DNA from 4 places in the Pseudoalteromonas sp. MEBiC 03607 genome. Region 4 is predicted to be linked to each of the others. Evidence: predicted binding sites of a transcription regulator. Region 4 holds the regulator's gene; each other region holds the start of a gene.
The links. The regulator sigma-54, encoded in region 4, starts transcription at its own class of promoters, with help from an activator protein. The targets are predictions, from matches to a motif close to GTTGGCACGNNNNTNGNNT.
Positions count from the first base shown of each region.

Region 1: E5N72_RS12370 (EF-hand domain-containing protein) is a predicted target of sigma-54. The motif match lies at 1,279-1,297, and genes of this name have one in related genera.
Region 2: flgB (flagellar basal body rod protein FlgB) is a predicted target of sigma-54. The motif match lies at 1,396-1,414, and genes of this name have one in related genera.
Region 3: dps (DNA starvation/stationary phase protection protein Dps) is a predicted target of sigma-54. The motif match lies at 1,410-1,428, and genes of this name have one in related genera.

Region 1 covers NZ_SRRY01000001.1:2,696,304-2,699,452, forward strand. The annotation lists gene scpB (SMC-Scp complex subunit ScpB) at 1-587, opposite strand, end outside; gene E5N72_RS12370 (EF-hand domain-containing protein) at 718-1,239, opposite strand; gene E5N72_RS12375 (exonuclease III) at 1,446-1,880, opposite strand; gene xthA (exodeoxyribonuclease III) at 2,127-2,936, shown strand; gene E5N72_RS12385 (energy-coupling factor ABC transporter permease) at 2,933-3,149, shown strand, end outside.
Region 2 covers NZ_SRRY01000001.1:1,546,503-1,549,651, forward strand. The annotation lists gene E5N72_RS07070 (chemotaxis protein) at 1-462, shown strand, start outside; gene E5N72_RS07075 (protein-glutamate O-methyltransferase CheR) at 484-1,314, shown strand; gene flgB (flagellar basal body rod protein FlgB) at 1,449-1,859, shown strand; gene flgC (flagellar basal body rod protein FlgC) at 1,862-2,293, shown strand; gene E5N72_RS07090 (flagellar hook assembly protein FlgD) at 2,307-2,987, shown strand; gene flgE (flagellar hook protein FlgE) at 3,044-3,149, shown strand, end outside.
Region 3 covers NZ_SRRY01000001.1:3,140,080-3,143,228, reverse strand. The annotation lists gene corA (magnesium/cobalt transporter CorA) at 1-763, shown strand, start outside; gene dps (DNA starvation/stationary phase protection protein Dps) at 825-1,343, opposite strand; gene E5N72_RS14310 (CBS domain-containing protein) at 1,568-1,987, opposite strand; gene E5N72_RS14305 (substrate-binding domain-containing protein) at 2,067-3,077, opposite strand.
Region 4 covers NZ_SRRY01000001.1:1,009,342-1,012,490, reverse strand. The annotation lists gene lptB (LPS export ABC transporter ATP-binding protein) at 1-351, shown strand, start outside; gene E5N72_RS04605 (RNA polymerase factor sigma-54) at 469-1,965, shown strand; gene hpf (ribosome hibernation promoting factor) at 1,992-2,279, shown strand; gene ptsN (PTS IIA-like nitrogen regulatory protein PtsN) at 2,283-2,735, shown strand; gene rapZ (RNase adapter RapZ) at 2,736-3,149, shown strand, end outside.

The DNA of each region.
Region 1 (3,149 bases), 1.7 Mb from region 4:
TCAGATAGTTCTCTCACAGAAGGATCGCTCAATAACTGGTTGATTTTACTTTCCTGAAGCTCAGGCAGTGGTGGTAATTCATCTAAACCAGCTAATGAAAAATAGTCTAAGAAAGCAGCAGTGGTGGCGTACAAGGCAGGACGCCCCGGCACTTCTTTGTGGCCAACAACTCTTATCCACTCTCTTTCTAATAATGTTTTAATTATCCCTGAGCCAACTGTAACCCCCCGTACTTGTTCAATCTCACCACGGGTTATGGGTTGTCTATAGGCAATCAAGGATAAAGTTTCTAATAGTGCTCTTGAGTATTTCGGTGCTCGCTCTTGCCATAAGTTTGCAAGCCAAGGTGCTAAACTTGCACATGCTTGAAACCGATAACCGCTGCCAACGGCAACAAGCTTAATGCCTCGAGTTTGATAATGCGTTTGAATTTGGTCAATTGCATTATTTATGCGTGGCATAGATACGCTTAAATCAGCTAATACTGTCTCTTTTAAATGACGCTTAGACACAGGCTTCCCGGCAACAAAAATCGCGGCTTCTATGATTTCGACTAATTGTTCATCACTGATACGTTTTGCGGCCATTGCTACTAAAGGTCATTTTTACTCACTAACGCTCTATTATGACAGAAGTCGACCAAGGTTGGAAAAATTATTATAAAAAAGCCAGCGTAAAACACTGGCTTTTGGGGTATTTAATAGCTGCTTTATAAAATTAGCTCTTGTTAAGCATCTCTAACGCGTCGTCTTCGGCAACTTCACTGCCATATTTATTAATGTAACTAATAAACTCATTGCGGCTTACACGTTTATCTTTGTTGCTATCCATATAGCCAAAGTGATTTGCAATGTCGTCGTCATCCGCTTCTTCAATAGAAATATAGCCATTTTTATCGTTATCTAACGATTTAAAGTCATTTTCGATTGGGTCAAATTTAGCGATTTCAGCTTTAAATGCTGATTCAGATACCTCACTATCAGTTGCCACCTTGCCTGTATTTAACTGCATGTAAGCATTAAATTCAGTACGGCTGATTTGCTCATCCATATTGGTATCGATATTTGAAAAGTGCTCCCAAATAGCATCGTCGTCAGCTTCTACTTTAGAGATATAACCGTCGTTGTCATTATCTAGGCTGCCAAAATCGCTGTCGATTTTTGCTAAAGAGTTACTCGCAGAACAGGCTGATAGGCTTAATGCTGCTAAAATTGTTGATGCTAAAGTTAACTTTTTCATAAGACATTTCCTTGTAGTCGATTAGATTCACTTCGACTGTTACAAGTTGAATGCCAAAATGCCTTATTGGCTAAAATCAAGTACTTACAACCTAGTTAAGTTAAGGTTAAGCCTATGATTTAGCAAGCTTTTCATTACTTACTGTAATTTTTTCATAAAAAAAGCGCTCTAAAGAGCGCTTTTTCAATCTAACTATAATGTTGCTATTAGATAGCTGCGTTTTGGTAACGCTTAACGAAATCTGTTACTGCTTCGCCATTACATTTTAAAGTATTTAAGTTACCAATTTTTTCACGCACAGGTGTTAAACCTTTTTTAAGTGCAGTGATACAAAGTTGAGTCTCTTTTTGCTCATTTTTAGCAAACACTTCAACAGCTGCCTTTGTTGCAGCTTCTTGTGATTGTGCTTTTTTAGCAATTTCACGGATGTCAGTACCGTTACATAAAATGCTCTTTGAAAAACGTGACATTGAAATGCCATGCTTTGCTGCTTCTTTACGTGCAGCGGTAAACCCTTCGTTCGCACTTAAGCTACATAACTTTGATTCAATACGGTTATCAGCTGAAAAGTAGTGCGGGTTGCTTGCTAATGAGCCAAATGAGATACATGCAAGAGAAAGCATCACTAATTGTTTTTTCATGGTTTACCTTTAAATAGTACATAATATGAACGGGTGATTTGTGCGCATTATATAACCAAAAATAAGTAGATCAACTGAATTATTTATTTAATTTAATTATTAATACTGAGTTAACAATGTTTTTAAAATCAGCAGCAATTGATCAACATTTATTCAATTTGATTTTCGTAATTTGCTCATGAATAAGCCCTATTTTGATGGTAGAATTGCGCTAAACGAATAAACAAAAATTCAGATAGGTAATCCATGAAGGTAATCTCATTTAACATTAACGGCCTGCGCGCCCGTTTACACCAGTTGCAAGCGGTGATTGATAAACATCAACCAGATATCATTGGCTTACAAGAAATCAAAGTGCATGATGAAGCCTTCCCGCTTGAGGATGTACAAAAAATGGGTTATCACGTTTTTTTCCATGGTCAAAAAGCGCATTACGGCGTGGCAATGCTATGTAAGCAGGAACCTAAATCGGTTGTAAAAGGTTTTGCAACCGATACAGATGAATCACAGCGTCGTATGATCAGCGTAACAGTGACTCAAGAAAATGGTCGCGATCTTACTGTGATGAATGGCTACTTCCCGCAAGGCGATAATATTGCCCATGAAACCAAGTTCCCATATAAGCGTCAATTCTATAAAGATCTAATGACTCACTTAGAAGATAATCACACGCCAGAGCAAGATGTTATTGTGATGGGCGACATTAATATTTCACCGACCGATCTCGACATTGGTATTGGAGAGCCTAACCGTAAGCGCTGGTTAAAAACGGGTAAATGTTCTTTTCAACCAGAAGAGCGTGAATGGCTAAGCACGTTATTAAACTGGGGCTTTAAAGATACCTTCCGTGAACTATACCCAGAAAAAACCGAACAATATTCGTGGTTTGATTACCGCTCAAAAGGTTTTGATGACAACCGCGGTTTACGTATTGATGTGATTTTAGCAACCCCAGCGCTTGCTGAGCGTTGTGTTGAGTCAGGTATCGATTACGAATTACGTGGTATCGAGAAACCATCTGATCATGCGCCAATTTGGTCAACATTTAACGCATGATAGAGACGATGCAATGGCAGCTCCCTTTGTGGAGCTGTGTGGCTTTAGTACTTTGGCTAAGCTTTGATAAGCAAAGCGCATCCCAATTATTGGCAACACCAATAAGACAAGTGGGTGTGCTCGCGTGTGCTTTAGTACTTGCAATATTATGGCGCATTAAAGCGGGAATATTGCCGGGCCTCGAATTGCATATATTAGGGGTCACCGCAGTGA
Region 2 (3,149 bases), 540 kb from region 4:
CCTGTGAATACAGAAGTAAGTGCAGAAGTAGTGGGTGATGGTGAAATCCAGCGAGACTTAGGCGAACGCATTGTCTTTATAGCAGACGACTCTGCTGTTGCGCGAAACCAAGTTAAGCGAGCGCTTGAGCCATTAGGTGTGCAAACTGAGCTCGCTAAAAATGGTAAAGAGGCTTTATTACGGTTACGTGAGATTGCAAAACTCGATTGCCAAAACGATATTACTGAACGCGTAGGGTTATTAATTTCAGATGTTGAAATGCCTGAAATGGATGGTTATACCCTTACGGCAGAGATAAAAGCGGATCCAAAATTATCACCTTTGCATGTGATCTTACACACTTCTTTAAGCGGTGTATTTAACCAAGCAATGATCCAAAAAGTAGGTGCAGATGATTTTATTGCAAAATTTAACCCTGACGAATTAGCAACGGCTGTTAAAAAGTGGGTTCATTGTGATTAATTATTTATAGGTGGTATTACTTTGGAAAATAAGCACTTACAACAAAGCGAATACGATCAATTTCGCTCTTTTCTAGAGCAACAGTGTGGCATTGTGTTAGGCGACAATAAGCTTTACCTAGTGAAAAGTCGTCTTGCGCCATTAATGGTGCGCTTTAATGTTGAGTCTTTATCGCAGTTAGTTAGTAAAACGCTCAGTCCACATGAAAGACAGCTTCGTGCTGCTGTTGTGGATGCGATGACGACGAATGAAACCTTATGGTTTCGTGATCAATACCCATTTGAATTGCTCAAAACAAAGCTGTTTCCTGAGTTGAAAGATGTGCGTAGGCCACTAAAAATCTGGTCAGCGGCAAGTTCATCAGGCCAAGAGCCGTATTCAATTGCTATGTCGGTTGCTGAGTTTCAGGCGAAAAACCCTGGCGTACTTAAAATGGGCGCGCAGATTATCGGCACTGATATATCTAATACCATGCTTGATATGTGTAAAAATGCTGAATATGACTCGTTGGCACTAGCCCGTGGTTTATCAATTGAAAGACGGCAAAAGTTTTTTAAAGACAGCGGCAATGGCATGGCGCAGGTGATTGATCCAATCAAAAAAATGGTGAGCTTTAGGCATTTGAATTTATTAGATTCTTACGCCTTAATGGGCAAGTTTGATATCATTTTTTGCCGCAATGTACTGATCTACTTCTCTCCAGAGGTAAAAGCAAAGATTATCTCTCAATTTGCTCAGGCCCTTAATCCAAAAGGGTATTTATTTTTAGGGGCATCTGAATCTATGGCTGGCTTAAGTGATAGCTTCGAGATGGTTCGTTGTAACCCAGGTATTATCTACCAGAAAAAGTAATCTCTTCTTAGCAACCTAGCTCTTAGGTTGCTAAATTATTTATTATTCAAAAGCTTACCGTGCTTTATCTATCTAGTTAATTTTGGCTTGCCTTTTGCATCTGCACTAGCAGAGTCAATTTTTTGGAGATGGTTATGGCTATCAGTTTTGATAAAGCATTTGGTGTGCACCCGCATGCAATGTTGATCCGTTCACAACGCGCTGAGTTATTAGCGACAAACATCGCTAATGCTGATACGCCGGGCTACAAAGCAAAAGATATCGATTTTGCGGCGGCTCTAAAAGCGGCAAAAAGCAACCAGCAAGGCGGCAATAACATGGTACGAACTGACGCAAAACACCTTGCCGGTGGCAGTCGATTTGTTGGTAACGCAGAAATGTTTCGTACGCCAAATCAAGCAGATACAGGTGATGGTAACTCAGTTGATATACAAGTGGAACGAAACTTGTATGTACAGAACTCATTAGAGTATCAGGCAAGCCTGCAATTTATGAGTAGTAAAATTAAAGGCCTTAAAAAAGCCCTCGGTAGTCAAGGAGCTTAATCATGAGTTTATATAATGTTTTTGATATTTCAGGCACTGGTATGAGCGCGCAAAATGTGCGTCTTAATACAACAGCAAGTAATATCTCGAATGCGAATACGATTAGCTCTAGTCAAGACAAAACATACCGAGCGCGCCATCCTGTTTTTGCTGCGGAGTTGACTAAAGCGTCAGCAACACAAAGCAATCCTCAGGGCTCTTCTGTTGGCGTAAAAGTGTTGGGTATTGTTGAGAGCGATAAGCCTCTGCAAATAGAGTACAACCCTAATCACCCCAGTGCGGATGAAAACGGTTATATCTACAAACCTAACGTTAATGTCGTAGAAGAAATGGCTAATATGATTTCTGCCTCTCGCTCTTACCAAACAAATGTGCAAGTTGCTGATGCAGCTAAGCAAATGTTAAGTAAAACACTGTTGCTTGGGCAGCGGTAACCGAGGATAAGTTATGAGTAACGACATCAGCAGTGCGTCATCCACGTATTTAGATAATTTACGTTGGCAGGACAATCAAAACAAACCAGAAGAGAAAGATGACACTTTAACGCAAGAAGACTTCTTCTCGCTTTTAACACAACAGTTGTCGTTTCAAGACCCAAGCAAGCCGGCTGATAATGATCAAATGATTGCTCAGATGACCAACTTTACCATGGCTGAAGGGATCTCGAATTTAAACTCAAAATTTGATGCACTTACTGCGTCAATGACATCGAACTCGGCATTACAAGCTTCGACCTTAGTTGGTAAACAAGCACTATTAGAATCAAATACGATTGATTTTGATGGTAGTAACGTTGCTAAAGGTTCGGCAATAGCAGAAACGCCTGTTGAAGATCTTACGCTTCGCATTACTGATGAGTCAGGTCAACTTGTACGTACCATCAGCATGGGCGCTCAATCGGCTGGCGCAGTTCGTTTTGAGTGGGATGGTAAAAATGACGATGGAGAGCTTTTGCCTCCAGGCGAATACGAAGTTAAAGCTGAAGGATTCCAAAATGGTGACTATAGCAGTCTACCTTTAGCGACTTTCAAAAATATTGAAAGCGTTAATATCAATGGATCTAGCGGCATTATTATTAATACTAAAGAAGGCGCGGTTAGGCTAACTGATGTTGCAGAAATCGCTTAATTACACAGATTAACTAGTTAGCCTAGTGCTACAGATTGACACTTTAGAGGTGACTTATGAGCTTCAATATTGCATTAACCGGCCTTGCTGCCGCGCAAAAAGACTTAGATGTAACAGCAAACAATATTGCTAACGTTAACACCACAGGCTTTAAAGAGTCTC
Region 3 (3,149 bases), 2.1 Mb from region 4:
ATCTTCCCGTTGTTTTATCGACCACGAAGGCCTACATGTGCATGCGCTTTTTATGTCACCAAATGAAGGGCGCTTTAATACGGTGACAGTGGCTTGTTTGTTAAAAGACAACTGTTTGCTGACAATCCGCGATGATGAATTAGCCGATTTTCGTTTATTACGACTTCGCGCTCGTAAAGGGCAAGTGGCGTGTGATAATCCCAAGCAACTTTTAGTGACTCTGTTTGACCAAAAAGTCGAAAACCACGCTGATATGCTTGAAGATATGCATCACCAGTTAGAAAAACTCAGTGCCTATGTACTTGAAGAGGACGACTCAGATTTAGAAGAAGCCGTCAGCCGGATCTCGCGCCTTGAAGATAACAACGGTAAGGTGCGTTTATGTTTGATGGATACGCGCCGAAATATTTCGTTTTTACTGCGTCATTTAGGTGCACCAACTGAAGACCGCGAGTCACTACGTGAAATTGTACTCGATATTGATACCCTTATGTCTCACTGTACATTTTTGTTTGATAAGGTGAATTTCTTAATGGACTCGACTCAGGGTTTTATTAATATCGAACAAAACCAAATTATTAAAACCTTCTCAATTGCCTCTGTGGTGTTTTTACCTCCGACCGTCGTTGCCAGTATTTATGGGATGAATTTTAATAGCATGCCTGAGCTGCAATGGGCATGGGGTTACCCGTTTGCGATTGGCATCATGTTGCTGTCTGGCTTTGCACCTTATTTGTTCTTTAAACATAAAGGTTGGCTGTAGCAAAGCATAAAAAAGCCCAGCAAATGCTGGGCAAGGGGTCTTCGGATAGACCTAGGGGGTTTTAGCCTTTCAATTCGCCAGTAGACGATTCGATATGCGCACGAACAAACCATTGGAATTGTTCTAGATCAGCCAGTTGGCCGGTGATCATATCTTCAGAAACTGGGTCTAACTCAGCAAGCTTTTCGATAGCTGCACGGTGATCTTTATTAACGCCGTTATACACTTTATCAAGCGCTGTTAGATGGTCAGTGACTAAGCCTTTGCCAATTGAGTAGTCTTGCCAAGTGCGACGATCAACAATTGATTGCGGTGTGCCAACAGGTACGCCGCCCATGGTTGCAATTCGCTCTGCAATCGTATCAGTCATCTCTTGCACTGCGCTTACTTGTGGGTCTAGCATTTCGTGTACACCAATGAAGTTAGGACCAACAACATTCCAGTGAATGTGTTTTAAAGTGAGGTGTAAATCGATTAAAGCGACCATACGCTGGTCTAAAATTGCAATCGTGTCAGCTGCAGCTTGGTCTTTAACACCGGGTGCTGTAAATTCTGCGATTTTTGATGATGAATTACTCATTACTCCTCCGAGATTATCTATAAATTTCCTTTCGCTTTTAGTTTAAAAGCGCGCTTGATTAGGTAGAAGCAAACGTTGTGCCTAAAATGGAATTTTGTTAACTGGTTGAATTTATAGGGTTAATTTTATTTTGTTTTGAGGTGGAGTGGTTGTGATGAGGTATGAGTATGAAAACTCTGCACACCTTCTGTAAAAAATTCAGTGTGCAGATACAAAGTTACGACTTAAGAAAGTAATGCCGCCGCTAAACGAACAAAGTCAGATGAGGTTAGAATTCCCACTAAGTTGTTATCTTTATCAACCACCGGCATGCAGCCATGACGATTTTCAACAAAAAACTTAGCAACTTCGTGTAGCGGCTGCTCTGGTGAGATACTGGTAAAATCAGTGGCCATAATATCAACCACTTTAGTTTGCTTTTCTTTGCGTTCAAGGGCGCTGGCGCTGTAATTCGCCATGATATTCATTACATGAGCAATCATGATTTTTTGCGTTAACATGCCAACTAAACCACCGTGCTCATTGATCACTGGAATATGGCGGACATTTTTCTCTTTCATTAGATTATGCGCGTCATGCAGGGTATTTTGCGCGCTAATGGCGAATGGGTCTGGCGTCATCAAATCACTAACTAGGTGTGTCATGGCTAAATCCTTACAATTAATCAAGCTGTGGTAAGTCTAGCGCTTATCGACTTAATTGCACTTTAGTGAGATCAAAGTTTTAGTGATTAACTGTGCATGTACCTGCATTACTTTGCTGACAATAATGAAAGTCTAGGTAATAGTGAGACTTGGCTGGTCGCTCACCTTTTGTTAGGTATTGATACATCAATTCGGCAGACAGGCGTCCCATTTCAAATGGATTTTGACCAATATTAGCCGATGATAATCCTTGTTTTAATACTTCTAATTGCATTTGTTCTGTATCGGCAGAAACAATGACCACCTCTTTACTGGCAATACGTTGTTTCTGTTTAGCAATCACTTTTGCGTAGTTAGGATTAAATTGGGCAAAACCTGCTACAGCTAAAAATAGTGGTGGGTTTTCAATATTAAGTAGTTTGTCGAGCTGACCCAGTGATACTTCACGTTTTCCTAAACTATATAAAGGGCAGCGGTCAAACTCGCTCCAGCCATTTTCACCAGTTAAGCGTTTATCTTTTTGCCCTGATAACGCATAACGAACACCTTCAATGCGTTTGTTTAAATTAGGTGTTGTAGAATGTCCAGATTGAATACAGACTTGGTTAACTTCTTTGTCAGTGAATTTTTTTAGTTCGTTCCCTAAAGCCACACCATAATCAAAATTATTAGTACCCACATAGGCTAAACGATACTGCTGATCATCTTCGAGCAAATCAGAGTCAAAGGTAATTACAGGAATATTATTGTCTTTAAGCTTTTTTAAAGCGCGTTCAACGAGGTAATTAGAGTCTGTTGTAGCGATTAATAAACCACTAATGTTGTTTCTGCGAACGAGGTCGGTGATCACTAATACTTGCGTGCGAATATCTTGAAAGTCTTTAGGGCCATCGTAAATACATTCAAAATCGAGATGCTGTTTTGCAAATTGCTCACACCCTTTAAAGGCTTGCTGATAGAAGCTATCGTTTTTGGTTTTACCCACAACAGCAACAACATATTTAGCCTGAATAGGCAGGGCAAAAAGCCATAAGCTGGCACAAATAAACAACCAGTTTAATTTAAAATTTAATAATACTTTTAAAGACATAGCACTACATATTGCAAATTAAGTATAAGCACGGACTAATTATAGTGGTAGAGTTTGAATTTACAAGATTAA
Region 4 (3,149 bases):
AGTATTCAGCACATTCGTGATAGTCAAGGTATGGCCTTATCTGGGGGCGAGCGTCGTCGCGTAGAAATTGCTCGGGCATTAGCCGCAAACCCTAAATTTATCTTGTTAGATGAGCCTTTTGCTGGTGTTGATCCTATTTCAGTGTTAGATATAAAGAAAATTATTGAACACTTAAAAAATCGTGGTATTGGTGTATTAATCACTGACCATAATGTTAGAGAAACCCTTGATGTTTGTGAAAAAGCCTACATTGTTTCTCATGGGGAGCTAATTGCATCAGGAACACCTGAGCATGTTTTAGCTGACCAAACCGTACGCGATGTGTATCTAGGTGAGCAATTCAGGCTATAACCAATAAGCCACCATCTAGCGCATCTGCTAAACTAAATAACAATGACAATAAATCGATATAAATTTACCTGTGACTGCACAGGTGTCGATAACACATAAAAGGATTGTTAGGGATACATGAGGCAATCATTACAGCTGCGCATGGGCCAGCAACTTACAATGACTCCACAACTGCAACAAGCAATTCGCTTGCTGCAGCTTAGTACATTGGATCTCCAGCAAGAAATTCAAGAAGCACTTGATAGTAACCCTCTGCTTGAAGTGGAAGAAGCAGATTACAACGATGAAAACATTGGTAAGAACGAGCAAAAAGCTGAATCTGATGATACTCAGCTAAGTGCATCGGCCGAAGAAGCGCCGAGTGAGTACGAACAAGAAAGCAGCGATGCCCTTAACAAAGACACCGTTAGTGACGATTTAGCCATGGATGTGACATGGGATGAGTACATGAGTGCTGCCCCATCAACATCATCAGGTCCAATGCCTGAAGATGAGTCAATTTATCAAGGTGCATCGACTGAAACCCTCCATGAATACCTTATGTGGCAATTACAACTCACACCATTTAGCCCAACCGATGAAGCGATCGCTGTCGCCATCGTAGAGGCAATTGATGACTCAGGTATTTTAACTGTTAGCTGCGAAGACATAGTCGAAAGTTTTAATCAAAATAATGATGAAGAAGAAATCGAACTAGATGAAGTCGAAGCGGTCTTAAAGAGAATACAGTTGTTTGATCCAGTAGGGATTGGTGCCCGTAGCTTACAAGAGTGCTTATGTATCCAGCTTCGCCAATTCGATGCCAGTACGCCGTATTTAGCTGAAACTAAAATGGTTTTATCTGAGCATATTGAATTATTAGCAAGTCGCGACTATCGCACTTTGATGAAAAAGACTAAGCTTAAAGAAAGCGAACTAAAAGAAGTAATGACGCTGATCCACAGCTTAAACCCTAAGCCAGCAGACAGCATAGTTCGCGAAGAGTCTGAGTACGTTATACCCGATGTATCGGTTAAAAAAGTTAAAGGTCGTTGGGTCGTTGAACTAAACCCAGATTGTATGCCAAAAATTAGAGTGAATAGCCAATATGCAGCTATGTCACGCTCAGTAAAATCGAGCAGCGATAGCCAGTTTATTCGCTCTCATTTACAAGAAGCTAAATGGTTTATTAAAAGCTTAGAGAGCCGTAACGATACACTTTTAAAAGTAACCAACTGTATCGTACAGCAACAACAAGCATTTTTTGAACATGGCCCAGAAGCCATGAAACCAATGGTGCTGAACGATGTCGCAGAAATGGTCGAAATGCATGAATCGACAATTTCACGTGTTACAACACAAAAATACATGCACACCCCTCGCGGGATTTTTGAGTTGAAATATTTCTTCTCAAGCCATGTCAGCACAGAAAACGGTGGTGAGTGTTCATCAACAGCAATTCGCGCTTTGATCAAAAAGCTTATCGCTGCAGAAAACTCAGCTAAACCATTGAGTGATAGTAAAATTGCAGATATATTGGCTGAGCAAGGAATTAAAGTAGCTAGACGCACAATTGCAAAATATCGAGAGTCTCTAGCGATACCTCCGTCTAATCAGCGTAAGAGTTTGATTTAGACGTTTTACATAGAAGGAAAATGCTTATGCAACTAAATTTAACTGGTCGTCATGTAGAAATCACTGATTCATTAAGAGACTATGTAAACAGCAAGTTTGCAAAACTAGAAAGGCATTTTGACCACATTAATAATGTACATGTCATTCTAGATGTAGAAAAATTAAGCCAAAAAGCAGAAGCAACTTTACATGTAAATGGAGGCGAGCTCTTTGCCTCAACTGCACACCAAGATATGTATGCAGCCATTGACTCGCTAATCGATAAACTAGATCGTCAAGTCATTAAACACAAAGAGAAATTAGCTCGACACTAAATTATGAAACTTAGTTCACTTACTAACCAGGACTGCAGCAAAGCTGCGGTCCTTTTTAATAGCAAAAAAAGAATCCTTGAATATATCAGCGAGCTGGCTCACCAGCAGCTTCCTCATTTATCTCAACAAGACGTCCTTGATGCCTTACTCAATAGAGAAAAATTAGGCAGCACAGGTATTGGTCGTGGCATTGCTATTCCACATGGCCGCATGAGTGGTGCAGAGCAACCACAGGCATTTGTCATAGTGAGTGAATCCCCAATCAATTTTGACGCAATTGATAACCGACCTGTGGATATTTTCGTTGCACTCATCGTACCAGATGGAGACAGCCAACTTCACCTAAAGACCTTATCGACAATTGCTGATAGACTAAAAGATAAAGAGTTTTGTAAACAGTTACGTAGCGCCAAAACAGACCACGAACTGTTTCAGGTCATATCAGCAGAGGCATAAATGGAATTAATTATCATCAGCGGTCGCTCAGGCTCAGGTAAATCGGTCGCTTTACGTGTACTTGAAGACTTGGGTTACTACTGTGTTGATAATATCCCAGTCAACTTATTACCTTCGCTTGTTCGTAGCGTTTCAGACAACTATGACAAAATAGCAGTCAGCATAGATGTGCGTAACTTACCGAAAGAGCAGCAAGAGTTTAATGATATTCTTGAATACCTGCCAGGTTTCGCAAACCCAACACTGTTCTATTTAGACAGTGATGACCAAACTCTGATCAAACGCTTTTCTGAAACGCGACGCTTACATCCTCTATCGATTGACTCGCTGCCACTCGATTTAGCAATTAAGCAAGAAAGAGTATTACTGGATGTACTGATCACGCGCGCTGATTTTATGATTGATACCACCGAC